DNA from 2 places in the Streptomyces sp. NPDC056527 genome. Region 2 is predicted to be linked to the other one. Evidence: riboswitches for the same ligand, from Rfam matches in the RefSeq annotation. Region 2 holds a riboswitch; the other holds the start of a gene.

Region 1 (8,248 bases), on a different contig from region 2:
TTCGCCGACCCGGGCCTTCCGCCTCACAAGCCGCGCATCCAGGACATCGACGAGCGGGCCGCCAGGCGGTCCGAGCGTGCGGTCGCCTTCATGTTCACGCTGTCGATGCTGGCCACGATCGGCTTCATCGCCTCGTACGTGATCTTCCCGGTCGACAAGATCGTGTACATCTGGCCGTTCGGCCGGGTGTCCGCGCTCAACTTCGCCCTGGGTTGGACGCTCGGCCTGGCGCTGTTCTTCATCGGCGCGGGCGCGGTCCACTGGGCCCGCACCCTGATGTCCGACGTCGAGATCGCCGACGAGCGTCACCCGATCCAGGCCTCCCCGGAGACCAAGGCGAAGGTCATGGCGGACTTCGCGGCCGGTGCCGCCGAGTCCGGCATGGGCCGTCGGAAGCTGATCCGCAACACCATGTTCGGCGCGCTGTCGCTCGTCCCGCTCTCCGGCATCGTGCTGCTGCGTGACATGGGCCCGCTGCCCGAGAAGAAGCTCCGGACCACCCTGTGGTCCAAGGGCAAGCAGCTCATCAACATGAACACGCACGAGCCGCTGCGTCCCGAGGACGTCGCGGTCGGTTCGCTGACCTTCGCGATGCCCGAGGGTCTGTCGGAGCACGACCACGACTTCCAGGTCCAGATCGCCAAGGCCGCCCTGATGATCGTCCGCATCCAGCCGGAGGACATCAAGGACAAGCAGGAACTGGAGTGGGGTCACGAGGGCATCGTCGCCTTCTCGAAGATCTGCACCCACGTCGGCTGCCCGATCTCCCTGTACGAGCAGCAGACGCACCACGTGCTCTGCCCGTGCCACCAGTCCACCTTCGACCTCTCCGACGGCGCCCGCGTCATCTTCGGCCCGGCCGGTCACGCCCTCCCGCAGCTGCGGATCGGCGTGAACGACAAGGGCTTCCTCGAGGCGCTCGGCGACTTCGACGAGCCCGTCGGCCCGTCCTTCTGGGAGCGCGGATGAGCACTGTGACCGACACCAAGAAGAAGGCGCCCGCCGGTGAGCGGGTCGCCGACTGGGCCGACGGCCGCCTGGGGATCTACTCCCTGGCCAAGGCCAACATGCGGAAGATCTTCCCGGACCACTGGTCCTTCATGCTCGGTGAGATCTGCCTCTACAGCTTCATCATCATCATCCTCACGGGCGTCTACCTGACGATGTTCTTCCACCCGTCGATGAACGAGGTGGAGTACCACGGCAGCTACGTCCCGCTGCAGGGACAGCTGATGTCCGAGGCGTTCAACTCGACCATGCACATCTCCTTCGATGTGCGCGGTGGTCTGCTCATCCGGCAGATCCACCACTGGGCGGCGCTGATCTTCCTCGCCGGCATGTTCGTGCACATGATGCGCGTGTTCTTCACGGGCGCGTTCCGCAAGCCGCGTGAGATCAACTGGCTGTTCGGCTTCCTGCTGTTCTTCCTGGGCATGTTCACCGGCTTCACCGGTTACTCGCTCCCGGACGACCTGCTCTCCGGCACCGGTGTCCGCTTCATGCAGGGCGCGATCCTGTCCGTGCCGGTCATCGGCACGTACCTGTCGATGTTCCTGTTCGGCGGGGAGTTCCCCGGCGGCGACTTCGTGGCCCGGTTCTACTCGGCCCACGTCCTGCTGCTGCCCGGAATCATGCTGGGTCTGGTGGTCGCCCACCTGATCCTGGTCTTCTACCACAAGCACACGCAGTTCGAGGGCCCCGGCCGTACGAACAAGAACGTCGTGGGCATGCCGCTGCTGCCGGTCTACATGGCCAAGGCCGGAGGCTTCTTCTTCCTGGTCTTCGGTGTCATCGCGATCGTCGCGGCGATCGCCTCGATCAACCCGATCTGGGCGCTCGGTCCGTACCGGCCCGACCAGGTCTCCACCGGCGCCCAGCCCGACTGGTACATGGGCTTCGCCGAGGGTCTGATCCGTGTCATGCCGGGCTGGGAGATCAACCTCTGGGGCCACACGCTCGTCCTGGGCGTGATGATCCCGCTGGCGATCTTCCCGGCGGTCCTCGCGGCGATCGCGGTCTACCCGTTCATCGAGTCGTGGATCACCGGCGACAAGCGCGAGCACCACATCGCGCAGCGCCCGCGCAACGCTCCGACGCGCACCGGCTTCGGTGTCGCCTGGATCACCGCGTACATGATCATGCTCATCGGTGGTGGAAACGACCTCTGGGCCACCCACTTCCACCTGTCGCTGAACTCGATCACCTGGTTCGTCCGGATCTTCTTCTTCGCCGGACCGGTCATCGCGTTCATCGTCACCAAGCGGATCTGCCTCGGCCTCCAGCGCCGGGACAAGGACAAGGTGCTGCACGGTCGCGAGTCCGGCGTCATCAAGCGTCTGCCGCACGGTGAGTTCGTCGAGGTGCACCAGCCGCTCAGCCAGGGCGAGCTGTACAGGCTCACGGCCCACGAGCAGAACAAGCCGGCCGAGCTCGGCCCCCTCGTCGACGAGAACGGCGTGGAGCGCAAGGTCGGTCGCATGGAGAAGCTCCGGGTCAAGCTCAGCAAGGGCTACTACGGCGACGACCACCAGATCGCCAAGCCGACCGCCGAGGAGTACAAGGAGATCACCAGCGGCCACGGCCACCACTGATCACCTGATCCCTTGACCTGAAGGTCGCCACAGCGGGAGCCCCGTCCATTCGATGGACGGGGCTCTTTGCCGTCCCCGTGGGTCGATAGGGTGGGTGCTGTATCCGTTACGTGATGACCAGGAGCTGCCATGAGCGCTGCGACCCCCGCTGGAGGACCTACGTCGGCGGGCCGCTCCTGGCCCGCCGTACTGGACGGACTGCTGACCGGCCGCGACCAGAGCGCCGAGGACACCGCCTGGGCGATGGACCGCATCCTGCGGGGTGAGGCGACCGACGCCCAGATCGCCGGCTTCGCCGTCGCCCTGCGTGCCAAGGGCGAGACCGTCGAGGAGATCACCGGCCTCGTCCGGACCATGTACGAGCACGCCAATGTGATCGAGGTCCCCGGCCCGTCCGTGGACATCGTCGGCACCGGCGGCGACGGCGCGAAGACCGTCAACATCTCGACCATGTCGGCGATCGTCGTGGCCGGTACCGGCGCGAAGGTCGTCAAGCACGGCAACCGCGCCGCGTCCAGCGCGAGCGGAGCCTCCGATGTCCTGGAGAAGCTCGGCGTCAATCTCCAGCTGACCCCGCAACGGGTCGTCGAAGTCGCGGAGGAAGCCGGGATCACCTTCTGCTTCGCGGTGAAGTTCCACCCGGCGCTGCGCCATGTGGCCGCGGCCCGCAAGGAGCTCGGCATCCGGACCACCTTCAACTTCCTCGGTCCGCTCACCAACCCCGCCCGGGTGAAGGCGCAGGCCACCGGTGTGGCCGACGCCCGGATGGCGCCGATCATGGCCGGGGTGCTCGCCGAGCGCGGCTCCTCGGCGCTGGTCTTCCGCGGCGACGACGGCCTGGACGAGCTGACGACCACGGCCACCTCGCGCGTCTGGGTGGTACGGGACGGTGCGGTGCGCGAGGAGGCCTTCGACCCGCGGGACGTCGGCATCGAGCTCGTACCGGTGGAGGCGCTGCGCGGCGCCGACGCCTCGTACAACGCCGATGTCGCCCGCCGGCTGCTCGCGGGCGAGACGGGACCGGTGCGGGACGCGGTCCTGCTGAACTCGGCCGCCGCGCTGACGGCGCTGGAGCCGGGCGGGGGAACCCTGGTGGAGCGGCTGCGCGAGGGGATCGCCGAGGCGGCCGAGTCGATCGACTCGGGCGCGGCGAGGCAGGCGCTGGAACGCTGGATCGCGGCCAGCAACAGGTAGGAGCACCGCGTGGACCCCGTTCCGGAATCCGGAACGGGGTTGCGCGGTGGCGATCACGTGGCATACGTTCTGTACCAGGTCATGAGTGACAGTCATTAAGCCCCGGCTGACTGTCCGGCAACCCTCCGTCCGTGGCGGGGTGCCCCGGGTGAAGACCAGGCCGTAGGCAGCAAGGTCTACGGCAAGCGCGGACCCCTGCACACCCTGGGGTCCTGGTCCTCAAGGGAGCAGTCTCGTGAGCAAGCGAATGCGCTAGGGCCGACGGCCCCGTTTTCCCACCCTCCGCACGAACACCGTGTGTCGAGGCAACACCCGTACGCGGCACCCCACTTCGCGCTGCCCTGCGGGCCCTTCGCTGCCATTCCTGCCAGGAGATACCGCCATGTCCGCGTACCCGAACGCCGCCGCCACCTCTGCCACCGCCACCGACTCCGAGGCCGGCGACCCCTGCTGCGCCGCCCCGCTCCCGGTCCTGGGGCGGGACGTCACCGTCCCGCTCGTCACCGGGGGCGAGGTCACCTACGCCGCGCTCGACTACGCCGCCAGCGCGCCGGCCCTGCAGCGGGTGTGGGACGACGTCGCCGCGTACGCCCCGTACTACGGCAGCGTCCACCGCGGCGCCGGGTACCTCTCGCAGCTCTCCACCGACCTTTTCGAGAACAGCCGCGTCACCGTCGCCGAGTTCCTCGACTGCCGCCCCGGCGACCAGGTCGTCTTCACCCGCTCCACCACCGACTCGCTCAACCTCCTGGCCCGGACCCTCCCCGCCGGTTGCGAGGTCTTCGTCTTCGAGACCGAGCACCACGCCTCGCTCCTGCCGTGGCAGGACGCGCAAGTCACCTACCTCAACGCCCCGCGCACGCCCGCCCAGGCCGTCGAGACCCTGGAGCGCGCCCTCGCCGACCGCGACCCTTACGGCCCCGCCCTCGTCTGCGTCACCGGCGCCTCCAACGTCACCGGCGAGCTGTGGCCGGTGAAGGAGCTCGCCGCCGCCGCACACGCCCACGGCGCCCGGATCGTCCTCGACGCCGCCCAGCTCGCCCCCCACCACCCCGTTTCCGTACGGGAGTTGGACGTGGACTGGGTCGCCTTCTCCGGCCACAAGCTGTACGCACCCTTCGGCTCCGGGGTGCTCGCCGGTCGCGCCGACTGGCTCCAGGACGCCGAGCCGTACCTCGCCGGCGGCGGCGCGTCCAAGAAGGTCGCACGGCGCGCCGACGGCGGAGTGGACGTCGAGTGGCACACCAACGCCTCCCGCCACGAGGCCGGTTCGCCGAACGTCATCGGGGTCTACTCCATCGCCTCGGCCTGCAAGGCGCTCACCGAGGCCGGGTTCGACACCCTCGTCGCCCGCGAGCAGCACCTCATCGACACCGTTCGCGAGGGGCTGGCCGAGGTGCCCGAGGTGAAGGTGCTCTCGCTCTTCGGCGACGACGCCCCGCGCGTCGGTGTCATCTCCTTCGTCGTCGCGGGCTGGAACAGCTCCCACTTCGCCGCCGCGCTCTCCGCCGAGTACGGCATCGGTGTCCGCGACGGTCTCTTCTGCGCCCACCCGCTGGTGCGCACCCTGCTCGGCAGCGACCCGCAGACCCAGGGCGAGTGCGGGGCCCCCGAGGCCGCCCCCGGCGAGAAGTCGCTCAACGCCATCCGCGTCAGCTTCGGCGCCGGTACGCCCGACGAGCACGTGGAGCGTTTCGTACGGGCCGTGAAGGAGCTCGTCCGGGACGGAGCGCAGTGGAAGTACCGCACCGAGGACGGCCGTTGCGTCCCGGACCGCGGCTGAGCCGCCCCGCCGCGGATGACGAGGCCGTCGCGGGCCGGCGGCATCGCATCGAAGGTCTCGGCCGGCGCGGCGATGTCGTCCCGGCCCTGGACAGGGCCGCCGGGTCGGTTCGGCGGCCGTCGCGTGTCACTCGTACGGGTGCAAGGATGCGGCCCCGGCGGCCCGGTCGAAAACCGGTCGTCGTCACGGGCCGGCGCGCGTGAGAGGCCGCCGGGACGAGGCTGCGGTGAGGATTCCGTCATCCCCGCCGCGGTGTCCTCCGGGTCAGGACTCCAGGCCGATGGCGAAGGCCGCTTCCAGGTCGTGCTGGGAGTACGTACGGAACGCGACGTGCGTGTCCGTCGCCTCGACGCCGGGGATCTTGCTGATCCGGCCGGGGATCACGTCCGCCAGGTCGTCGTGCCGGGGCACGCGGACCATGGCGATCAGATCGTAGGTGCCGGTCACCGAGAAGACCTCGCTGACGCTGTCGAGCGAGGCGATCGACTCCGCGATCTCCGGGATGCGGTCCACACTGGTCTTGATGAGCACGATCGCGGTGATCACGGCTGGCTTACTCCCTCGGTCGCCGCGGCTTGGACCTTCACTCTAGCCCGCCCGCCTCCCGCCACCACCCTGCCGACGAGGCGCTACGCGCGCTGCACCCTTCCCCTGTACCGCCCCCAGGCGTAGAGGAAGCCGAAGGCGAAGCCCAGCACGTGGGCCAGATAGGCAACCCCGGGCCCGGACCCGGCCGTCCGCGCCGCCAGCCACTGCAGCACGAACCAGAAGACCAGGACGATCCAGGCGGGGAAGCGCAGCGGCAGGAAGAAGAGGAACGGGAAGAGACTGGTCACCCGGGAGCGCGGGAAGAGGTGGAGGAACGCGCCGAGGACCCCCGAGATCGCCCCCGACGCACCCACCAGCGTCTGCTCGCTGCTCGCGTACGCGGCCGCGTAGCCGAGCAGGGCCAGATAGCCACAGCCGAGGTAGAAGAGAAGGAACGGGACCGCGCCCATCCGCTCCTCGGCCATCGCGCCGAAGACGTAGAGGAAGAGCATGTTCCCGAGCAGGTGCAGCCAGCTGCCGTGGACGAAGAGAGCGGTGAGCGGGGTGAGCAGGGTGCCCGGCTCGCTGCTCATCAGCTCGGCCGGCACGACTCCCCAGCGGTGGAAGTACGCGCTCTGCGCCGCGAGGGCCGCGTCCCCGGTCCCGTTTCCCGGATCGAGGCCGGAGACCGGGCTGATCAGGAAGGTGAAGCAGCAGACCGCGATGAGGCCGTACGTCACCGCAGGTCCGGTCCGGGCGCCCCGCCAGACGCCGAGGGCCGCCTTCCGCCAGTCGGTCTGCCGCCGGTCGATCATGGACAGATCATTGCGTAACGGTGCTCAACTGGACAGAGTGCCTCGCCGCGACACGGGGTACCTGCGAGGCCGTAGGGTGACGGGCAGTACTTCCGCAGTTCGACGGCGCACCGCGGCACCCGCACTCGCATCATGAAAGAGGACGGCACGATGACGACGGTTCCCCTGCCGACCGCCGAGACCCGCTGGCGCTGCACGCTCTGCGGCAATCTGACCCGGTTCGACGTGACCCGCTCCTCCAAGGTCGTCGAGTACGTCCATCTGGACCTCGCGGGCGAACCGAAGGTCGAGGAGCGCGAGGTGGTCAGTGAGACCATCGAGTCGGTCCGCTGCCGCTGGTGCAACGCGGTGGACCAGATCGAACTCGTGGACAGGCCCGGCACCGCCTCCTGACGGAGCGGTGCGTATGACGATGGGGTGACGGATCGTGGAGCAGCCCGCGCACGGTGGTGAGCCGGCCGGCGCGGCAGGTGACGCTGCCGAGACGCTCGACCGCCCGCTGCCCGACGGCGTGCGGCGGAGGGTCGTCGCGCTGGTCTCGGACGCCTTCGGCGGGCTGACCGTCGCGGAGCTTCCGGCACCCCTTCGGCAGTACGCACGGTTCACCGCGAGCCGGCGCGCCAAGTTCGCGGGCAACGCCATGGCCGCCGCCCTGGAGGGCGACCCGCTCTTCCGGCAGCGGATCGGCGAGCGGTTCAAGGAGGCCGAGCCCGAGTTGGCCGGGGCCGTCGAGTCCGGCGCCCCGCCCGCCGCCGCCGACCCCGTCGACGTCGCCGCGGCTGCCTATGTGCTGCGCCCCACGGGCTGGGTCAAGCTGGTCGCCGCCGCCGGCGAGGAGGCCCAGCGCGCGGACGCCGAGCGGGCCGACGAGGCGGGCCGGCGTGAGCTGGAGCGGCTGCGCGAGGAGGTCGCCACCGCCAAGGAGCGCGGCCGCGCGGAGACCGAGCAGCTGCGCACCGATCTGGAGGCGGCCCGCAAGGAAGCCGAATCGCTTCATCGCAAGCTGCGCAGCGCCCAGAGCGATGTGAAGCGCGGTGAGGCCGCGCTCCGGCGCGTCCAGGCCGAGATCGACACCTTCCGCGCGGAGGCGGCCGCGCAGGTCTCGTCCGCCGAGAGCGAGACCCGGCGGCTCAAGGCCCGGCTCGGCGAGGTCGAGGCGGCCCTGGAGGCCAGCCGACGGGCCGCCCGCGAGGGGCGCTCCGTGGAGGACATGCGGCTGCGCCTGTTGCTCGACACCGTGCTCGACGCTGCGCAGGGACTGCGCCGCGAACTGGCCCTGCCGCCCGTCTCGATCCACCCCGCCGACACCGTCGACGCGGTGGAGCCCGGCCGGATGT
Region 2 (8,248 bases):
GCGGATGTCCTCCGGAAGCATCCGCGCGTACTCCGGCGATGCCCACGGCGTGTGCGTGAAGTGACCGATCCGCAGATCCGGCCGCAGTTCCCGCAGCTGCCCCGGCACCAGCGCCAGGTGGTAGTCCTGCACCAGGACCGCCGCGCCCTCGGCGGCCTGGGCCGCCAGCTCCTCCGCGAACGCCCGGTTGTAGGCCCGGTACGACTCCCACCTGCGGCGGAACTCGGCGTCGAAGACAGGCTCGCCCGGGATGTCCCACAGGTGGTGGTGCAGGAACCACAGCACCGAGTTCGCGATGCCGTTGTACGCGTCGTGGTAGACCGCCGGCTCGATGGCCAGCATCCGTACGCCCGGCTCGGAGACGCCCCTGGCGACCGCCTCCCGGTCCCCGTCCGACAGTGCCGCGCACACCCACACACTGTCCTCGGAGGACACGGCACTCAGCCCGGAAACGAGACCGCCCCCGCCGCGCCGGGCACTGAGCGTGCCGTCGGCGGCGAGGGCGTACGAGACCGGACCCCGATTGGACGCCACAAGCACAGAAGCCATGTGCCGAACCTAGCCCGTCATGTAAACGCTCAAACGTACGTATACAAGTGTGGCGAATCCACGCCGCGAGGGCGCGTCAGGGCGCGCACGGTGCACCCGTCAGGGTTGGCGTCGGCTGCGCATCGCCGCCTTCGCCACCACGCCCGTCGCCGCCAGCGCGAGGGCGAGACCGCCGAGCAGCCACAGCCGCTCACCGTTGCCGCCCGTCTCGGCCATCGAGCCACCGGGCCCGTGCGCGGCGGGGCGCGCCTGGTGGGTGGTGGGGTCGGGGTCGGGGATCGGCGTGGGCGAGGTCGCGGGCTCCGTCGGTGAGGGGGACGGGGACGCAGGGGTGGGGGACGGCGACCACGAGGGAGCCACCGCGACCGTCGCGGCCCGTGTCTGCGTCGGGGTCGGGGTGGGAGTGGGGGTGGGGCTCGGTTTCGTGCTCTCCGGGTCCCGCACCGGTACGGAGAAGGCCAAGGCGGAGGCCACATACGCGTCGCCCGCCGTCCTGAACGTCAGGTCCGCCGACCTCGCGCCCTCCGGGATCGCACCTTCCGGGACGTCGAAGGCCTTCACGTCGATGCCCAGGTTGCCGACCGAGTCGGGGGAGACGGCGCCGGCGGCACCGCCGACGAAGAAGTTGTTGATGTTGCCGGTGCGGGCCTCGGTGACGTTCCTGCCGTTCACGAGGAACATGTCCCCCGGCATGTTCCAGTCGCCCTCGTACGCCGTCACGCTCGCCCGTGCGCGGCCCGCCGTCCGGTGGAAGCCGTCGACCGTGACGGTCGTCGCGGGGGAGGTGGGGTGCTGGAGCACATGGCCGCCGAAGACGGACACATGGCGGCGGTCCGGCGCATGTGTCGGCTCGGGGCCGGGGTACGAGTAGACGACCGTGAGGGACCAGCCCGCCACACAGCCCTTGCCGCTCGGAGCCCAGACGTTGCCGACCGCGACCTGTGTGGCGCCCCCGCGCACCCCAGCGAACGCGGCGGTGACGTCCGACTCGCCGGTGTAGTAGTGCGGGCCCGCGGTCTCCTCAGGGTCCGTGACCATGGAGTCGATGGAGACCTCCGTCTCCGCCCCCGAGCCGACCCGGATGCGCGGCGCGATCGTCGCCTGATCGCCGGGCGAGGGCGCCACATCGGTGCCGGAGCCGTTGCAGCGCTTGAGCTGCGCTCCGCCCGGCCCCTTGTACGTGCCGTCGTTGCCGCCCCAGAAGAGTCGGGCGTAGGCGACCTCGGCGCCCGCGGGAATCTCCACCCGGCCGGTGCTGGAGCCGTAGCCGGCGGCCATGGAGGCGGTGTCGACCCGCCGCATGGCGAAGGTGTCGTCGTTGTCGCCGCCGTGGCCGGTCGCGGCGGTGGCGCAGCGCGCGGCCAGGTCGGCGGGGGCGGTGGGGCAGCCCATGACCGTGTTGCCCACGGTCGTGAAGTCGCCGTACAGGGAGGCGTCGTACCGCTTGCCGAAAGGCTCCACCACGTCCGCCGCGGCCGGTCCGGCCGCGGCGAGGGACAGCGAGCCGAGCGCGCCGACGGCGAGACCGAGCGCCACCGGCAGTGTGTTCATCCGATTGTTGAACCGCATGAAACGGAAATTTAGTTAAAAAGCATCATCATTCGGTGTTACGCCACGCGGCGGCGGGCGTACTCCGTGATGTCGATCATCGGCGGCCGCTCCTCCGTGTCCACGGCGTACGTCCGCGGCGTAAAGCCCTTCCCCTCACCCGTCTCGTCCCGCTCGAACTGCGTCAGCAGCGGCCGCACCAGATGCCCGCGGGACAGCCGCAGCTGCGCGGTCCGGTAGATCGCCGCCGCCATCCGGCCGAGCGCCCGCCCGTCCTGGTGGCGGTGCTTGCGGACCCCGACGTCGACCTGGGCGAGGGCGTCGAGGCCGACCGTGTGCAGCGCGTCGACGAGCAGGCCCAGCTCCACTCCGTAACCGACCGGGAAGGGCAGCCGCTCCAGCAGTGAGCGCCGCGCCGCGTACTCGCCGCCGAGCGGCTGCACGAAACCGGCCAGCTGCGGCCAGTGCAGATTGAGCAGCGGCCGGGCCACCAGCTCCGTCACTCGCCCGCCCTGACCTGGTGCGTCGGCCAGCGGACGGTCGTACATCGCCTTCACGAAGTCGACGTCGGGCTCGGTGAGGAGCGGGCCGATGATGCCGGTGACGAAGTCCGCCGAGAAGTCCCGCAGATCCGCGTCGACGAAGCAGACGATGTCACCGCTGGTCACCATCAGTGACCGCCACAGCACCTCGCCCTTGCCCGGCACGGCCGGTATCCGCGGCAGGATCTCGTCACGCGCCATCACCCGCGCCCCGGCCGCCGCCGCGACCTCCGCCGTCCGGTCCGTGGAGCCGGAGTCGATCACCACGAGCTCGTCGACGAGCGGCATCGCCTCGGACATCAGCTCCCGGCGGATCACGGAGACGATGTCGCCGACCGTCGCCTCCTCGTCGAGCGCGGGCAGCACGACGCTGACCGTCGTCCCCCGCTTGGCGGTCAGCAGCTGCTCCCTCGGACGGTCTGCCACGGACCAGGACCGCCGGGCCAGCCAGCGCTCCACTTCATCCAGCAACGTGATCTCCATCTCGCGGTTCGGACGACCATCTCAAGCGTCCAGGCCTTCGGTTACAGTCTTGAACAACGCAGATGCCCGATGCATGTCGGGGTGCCACCTGCGTTCTACAACCGAATACCGCTCATCCAGAGGGGCAGAGGGAAACGGCCCGTTGAAGCCCCGGCAACCCTCCAGTCGGTCTCGTCCGCAGTCGTCAGCACTGCGACCGCGAGGCTCCCGGCTAGGGAAGGTGCCAAATCCGTCTCATGGCGACGTTCGTCATGGGAAAGATGAGGAGAAAGGGCCTCGCCTCCATGGCTGTACAGACTGTTTCCACCACCACTTCGACGGTTGACCTCGGTCCGGCTTCCGGACTCTCCTGTCGTGAATGCGGTGAGAAGTTCCCCCTCGGCCCCATTTTCGCCTGCGAGCTCTGTTTCGGCCCGCTCGAAGTCGCGTACGACCTGCCCCTCGGCGACCCGGAGGCCCTGCGCAAGCAGATCGAGGCCGGCCCCGCCAACATCTGGCGCTACGCCCCGCTGCTGCCCGTCCCCGCCGACGTCGCCGAGAAGCCGAACCTGAACCCGGGCTGGACCAAGCTCGTCCAGGCCGACAACCTCGCCCGCGAGCTGGGCGTCGAGCCGGGCAAGCTCTACGTCAAGGACGACTCCGGCAACCCGACGCACTCCTTCAAGGACCGCGTCGTCGCCCAGGCCCTCGAAGCCGCCCGCGCCTTCGGCTTCACCACCCTGTCCTGCTCCTCCACCGGCAACCTGGCCGGCGCCGTCGGCGCCGCGGCCGCCCGCGCCGGCTTCCGCTCCTGCGTGTTCATCCCGCACGACCTGGAGCAGGGCAAGGTCGTCATGGCCGCCGTCTACGGCGGTGAACTCGTCGGCATCGAGGGCAACTACGACGACGTCAACCGCTTCTGCTCCGAGCTCATCGGCGACCCGCTGGGCGAGGGCTGGGGCTTCGTCAACGTCAACCTGCGCCCGTACTACGGCGAGGGCTCGAAGACGCTCGCGTACGAGATCTGCGAGCAGCTCGGCTGGCAGCTGCCCGACCAGCTCGTCATCCCGATCGCCTCCGGCTCGCAGCTCACCAAGATCGACAAGGGTCTGCAGGAGCTCATCAAGCTCGGTCTCGTCGAGGACAAGCCGTACAAGATCTTCGGCGCCCAGGCCGAGGGCTGCTCCCCGGTGTCGACGGCCTTCAAGGCCGGCCACGACGTCGTGAGGCCCCAGAAGCCGAACACCATCGCCAAGTCGCTCGCCATCGGCAACCCGGCCGACGGCCCGTACGTCCTGGACATCGCGCGCCGCACCGGCGGTGCGGTGGAGGACGTGAACGACGAGCAGGTCGTCGACGCGATCAAGCTGCTCGCGCAGACCGAGGGCATCTTCGCCGAGACGGCGGGCGGCGTGACCGTCGGCGTGACGAAGAAGCTGATCGAGGCCGGTCTTCTCGACCCCACGCTCACCACGGTCGTGCTCAACACCGGTGACGGCCTCAAGACCCTGGACGCGGTGGCCGATACCTCGCAGGCGACCGCCACGATCCGCCCGAGCCTGGACGCGTTCCGCGAAGCCGGCCTGGCGGGCTGACGCCCGCGACCGACGGGGTGCCGGGGCCGCCCGGTGCCCCGGCGGCCCCCACCCTCTCCCAGACTCCGTCCCGGGGCCTCAGCCCCGCCCCGAAGCCCCGAAGGTGAACCACCATGAGCGTCAAGGTCCGCATCCCCACCATCCTCCGCACCTACACCGGCGGCCAGGCCGAGGTCGCCGCCGAGGGCACGACGCTCTCGGAGGTCATCGCCGACCTCGAGAAGAACCACACCGGCATCGCCGCCCGCGTCCTGGACGACCAGGGCAAGCTGCGCCGCTTCGTGAACGTGTACGTCAACGACGACGACGTCCGTTTCGAGCAGGGCCTGGAGACGGCGACGCCGGACGGCGCCGGCGTCTCGATCATCCCGGCCGTCGCCGGCGGCTGCTGAGCCCGCTCGGCGCCGAGCCGGCGCGGACGCGCCGGAGCGCGCCCCACGGGCCCCCGGAGTTACCCACGGTCACCTGAATTGCCCCTTCCGCCGGAGAAGCGGAGGGGGCAATTCTGCATGGTTGAGCGGGGTAGAGTTGGGGAAGTCCCCCTGACTTCCCTTCGCTGCTTGTGCCAGACGCATATGAGAATGCGTCCGCGCCCGACAAGAAGCAGCCAAAGTGTTCGAGTGTTGTGTACCTTCTGCGCACTTTGACGGGCCCGACTTGCCCCGGAATTCAGTGAATTCGCCTTAATTCTCCTTTCCGTCGTGCCCAGATTTCTCGTCCGATTGACCTGTTGCAGAGGGCAGTTGGACAGATACATTCAGCCGCGGTCGACGCGTTCCGGCGCAGGGTCTGACCCGGGTCCGCGAAGTGCGGTCCCGCGCAAGGGCCAGTAATAGGGGAGTTAGGCATGGCTCAGGGCACCGTCAAGTGGTTCAACGCGGAGAAGGGCTACGGCTTCATCGCGGTCGACGGTGGTGCGGATGTATTCGTCCACTACAGCGCGATCCAGATGGACGGTTACCGCACCCTTGAAGAGGGTCAGCGGGTCGAGTTCGAGATCTCGCAGGGCCAGAAGGGTCCGCAGGCGGACATGGTCAAGCTCGCCGTCTGAGCACGGCGCGATCGGCCACCACGTACGCACTCACGCGTTCTCTACGTCGAGGGGTCCGCATCCTGACCAGGATGCGGACCCCTCGCGCGTGTGCGGGAGGGGAGGGGGCGTGCGCCCCGGACGTCTCTCGATCTGTGGGAGTCGCTTGCACTCGCATGGGCCGAGTGCTAATCATTGGCGTTAGCACTCTGAAGGTGAGAGTGCTTACGAGGATCGGGCAGACGAGGTCCGCGGCCAGGTGGGGCAAGGAACCACAGGGCTCGCAGGCCGTCCGTCGCGGGCGTCGGCGCGGTCCTGGAGCGTTATCCACCCCATGTCCGGGAGGACCACTTCACATGGCCAAGATCATCGCGTTCGACGAGGAGGCACGGCGCGGTCTCGAGCGCGGGATGAACCAGCTCGCCGACGCCGTCAAGGTCACCCTTGGCCCCAAGGGCCGGAACGTCGTCCTCGAGAAGAAGTGGGGCGCCCCCACGATCACCAACGATGGTGTGTCCATCGCCAAGGAGATCGAGCTCGAGGACCCGTACGAGAAGATCGGCGCCGAGCTGGTCAAGGAAGTCGCCAAGAAGACGGACGACGTCGCCGGTGACGGTACGACCACCGCGACCGTCCTCGCCCAGGCGCTCGTCCGCGAGGGCCTGCGCAACGTGGCGGCCGGCGCCAACCCGATGGCCCTCAAGCGCGGCATCGAGAAGGCCGTCGAGGCCGTCTCCGGCGCCCTGCTCGAGCAGGCGAAGGATGTCGAGACCAAGGAGCAGATCGCTTCCACGGCCTCCATCTCCGCCGCCGACACCCAGATCGGCGAGCTCATCGCCGAGGCGATGGACAAGGTCGGCAAGGAAGGCGTCATCACCGTCGAGGAGTCCCAGACCTTCGGTCTGGAGCTGGAGCTCACCGAGGGTATGCGCTTCGACAAGGGCTACATCTCGGCGTACTTCGCCACCGACATGGAGCGTATGGAGGCGTCCCTGGACGACCCGTACATCCTCATCGTCAACTCCAAGATCTCCTCCGTGAAGGACCTGCTCCCGCTCCTGGAGAAGGTCATGCAGTCGGGCAAGCCCCTGCTGATCATCGCCGAGGACGTCGAGGGCGAGGCCCTGTCGACCCTGGTCGTCAACAAGATCCGCGGCACCTTCAAGTCCGTCGCGGTCAAGGCCCCGGGCTTCGGCGACCGCCGCAAGGCCATGCTGAACGACATCGCCATCCTCACGGGCGGCACGGTCATCTCCGAGGAGGTCGGTCTCAAGCTCGAGAACGCCGGCCTGGACCTGCTGGGCCGCGCCCGCAAGGTCGTCATCACCAAGGACGAGACCACGATCGTCGACGGCTCCGGCGAGAGCGACCAGGTTGCCGGTCGCGTCAACCAGATCCGTGCCGAGATCGAGAACTCGGACAGCGACTACGACCGCGAGAAGCTGCAGGAGCGCCTGGCGAAGCTCGCCGGCGGTGTTGCGGTCATCAAGGCCGGTGCCGCGACCGAGGTCGAGCTCAAGGAGCGCAAGCACCGCATCGAGGACGCCGTTCGCAACGCGAAGGCGGCCGTCGAGGAGGGCATCGTCGCCGGTGGTGGCGTGGCCCTGCTCCAGGCCTCCAACGTCTTCGAGAAGCTCGAGGCCGACCTCTCGGGCGACGAGGCCACCGGTGCCGCGATCGTGAAGCTGGCCCTCGAGGCCCCGCTGAAGCAGATCGCCGTCAACGCCGGCCTCGAGGGTGGCGTCGTGGCGGAGAAGGTCCGCAACCTGCCCGTCGGCCACGGCCTGAACGCCGCGACCAACGAGTACGTGGACCTCATCGCCGAGGGCATCATCGACCCGGCGAAGGTGACGCGCTCCGCGCTGCAGAACGCGGCCTCCATCGCCGCGCTCTTCCTCACCACCGAGGCTGTCATCGCGGACAAGCCGGAGAAGGCCGGCGCGGCCGCTCCGGGCGGTATGCCGGGCGGTGACATGGACTTCTGATCCTTCCGGATCGGCAGTTCCTCGCAGTACGCGACCGAGGGCGGCACTCCCTGCTGGGGGTGCCGCCCTCGGGCGTTCGGGGTGATGCTGGTGGGAGGACCCCTGACGGTCCCCACGGCCGGATCCCCCACGGCGGGAGCGTTCCATGATCACGCTGCTGACGACACCCACCGACCGCGAGCTGGTCATCACCCGAACCTTCGACGCCCCGCCCGCCCGCGTCTGGGAGGCGTGGACGAAGCCCGAGCACGTCCGCCAGTGGTACGGGATCGCCGCGCTGACCACGACGGTCGCCGACATCGATCTCAAGGTCGGCGGAGCCTGGCGCTGGGGCCAGCAGGCGCCGGACGGACAGGAGATCGTCTTCTCGGGGACGTACGAGGAGATCGTCCGGAACGAGCGCCTCGTCTACACCGAGAACTTCGAGCTGATGCCCGGCCCGCCCGTGCTGGTGACCCTCACCTTCGACGACACCCCGGACGGCGGCACGGCCCTCACCAGCACGTCGCTGTGGCCCTCCACGGAGATCCGGGACCA

Evidence for each region. Region 2 has a riboswitch for S-adenosylmethionine ahead of thrC (threonine synthase). Riboswitches for the same ligand answer to the same signal wherever they lie in the genome.
Region 1: another riboswitch for S-adenosylmethionine. It lies ahead of ACFQ7Q_RS35400 (aminotransferase class V-fold PLP-dependent enzyme); the one in region 2 lies ahead of thrC (threonine synthase).

What each region holds. Positions count from the first base shown of each region.
Region 1 covers NZ_JBHTTQ010000148.1:1,817-10,064, reverse strand. The annotation lists gene ACFQ7Q_RS35415 (Rieske 2Fe-2S domain-containing protein) at 1-969, shown strand, start outside; gene ACFQ7Q_RS35410 (cytochrome bc complex cytochrome b subunit) at 966-2,591, shown strand; gene trpD (anthranilate phosphoribosyltransferase) at 2,721-3,785, shown strand; SAM riboswitch class IV at 3,863-3,979, shown strand; gene ACFQ7Q_RS35400 (aminotransferase class V-fold PLP-dependent enzyme) at 4,168-5,568, shown strand; gene ACFQ7Q_RS35395 (Lrp/AsnC ligand binding domain-containing protein) at 5,833-6,114, opposite strand; partial or broken gene ACFQ7Q_RS35390 (rhomboid family intramembrane serine protease) at 6,111-6,911, opposite strand; gene ACFQ7Q_RS35385 (hypothetical protein) at 7,062-7,304, shown strand; gene ACFQ7Q_RS35380 (NYN domain-containing protein) at 7,339-8,248, shown strand, end outside.
Region 2 covers NZ_JBHTTQ010000005.1:134,259-142,506, forward strand. The annotation lists gene ACFQ7Q_RS04790 (trehalose-6-phosphate synthase) at 1-549, opposite strand, end outside; gene ACFQ7Q_RS04795 (hypothetical protein) at 649-2,118, opposite strand; gene ACFQ7Q_RS04800 (glucosyl-3-phosphoglycerate synthase) at 2,157-3,110, opposite strand; SAM riboswitch class I at 3,232-3,389, shown strand; gene thrC (threonine synthase) at 3,383-4,696, shown strand; gene ACFQ7Q_RS04810 (MoaD/ThiS family protein) at 4,810-5,088, shown strand; gene ACFQ7Q_RS04815 (cold-shock protein) at 5,544-5,747, shown strand; gene groL (chaperonin GroEL) at 6,083-7,711, shown strand; gene ACFQ7Q_RS04825 (SRPBCC family protein) at 7,857-8,248, shown strand, end outside.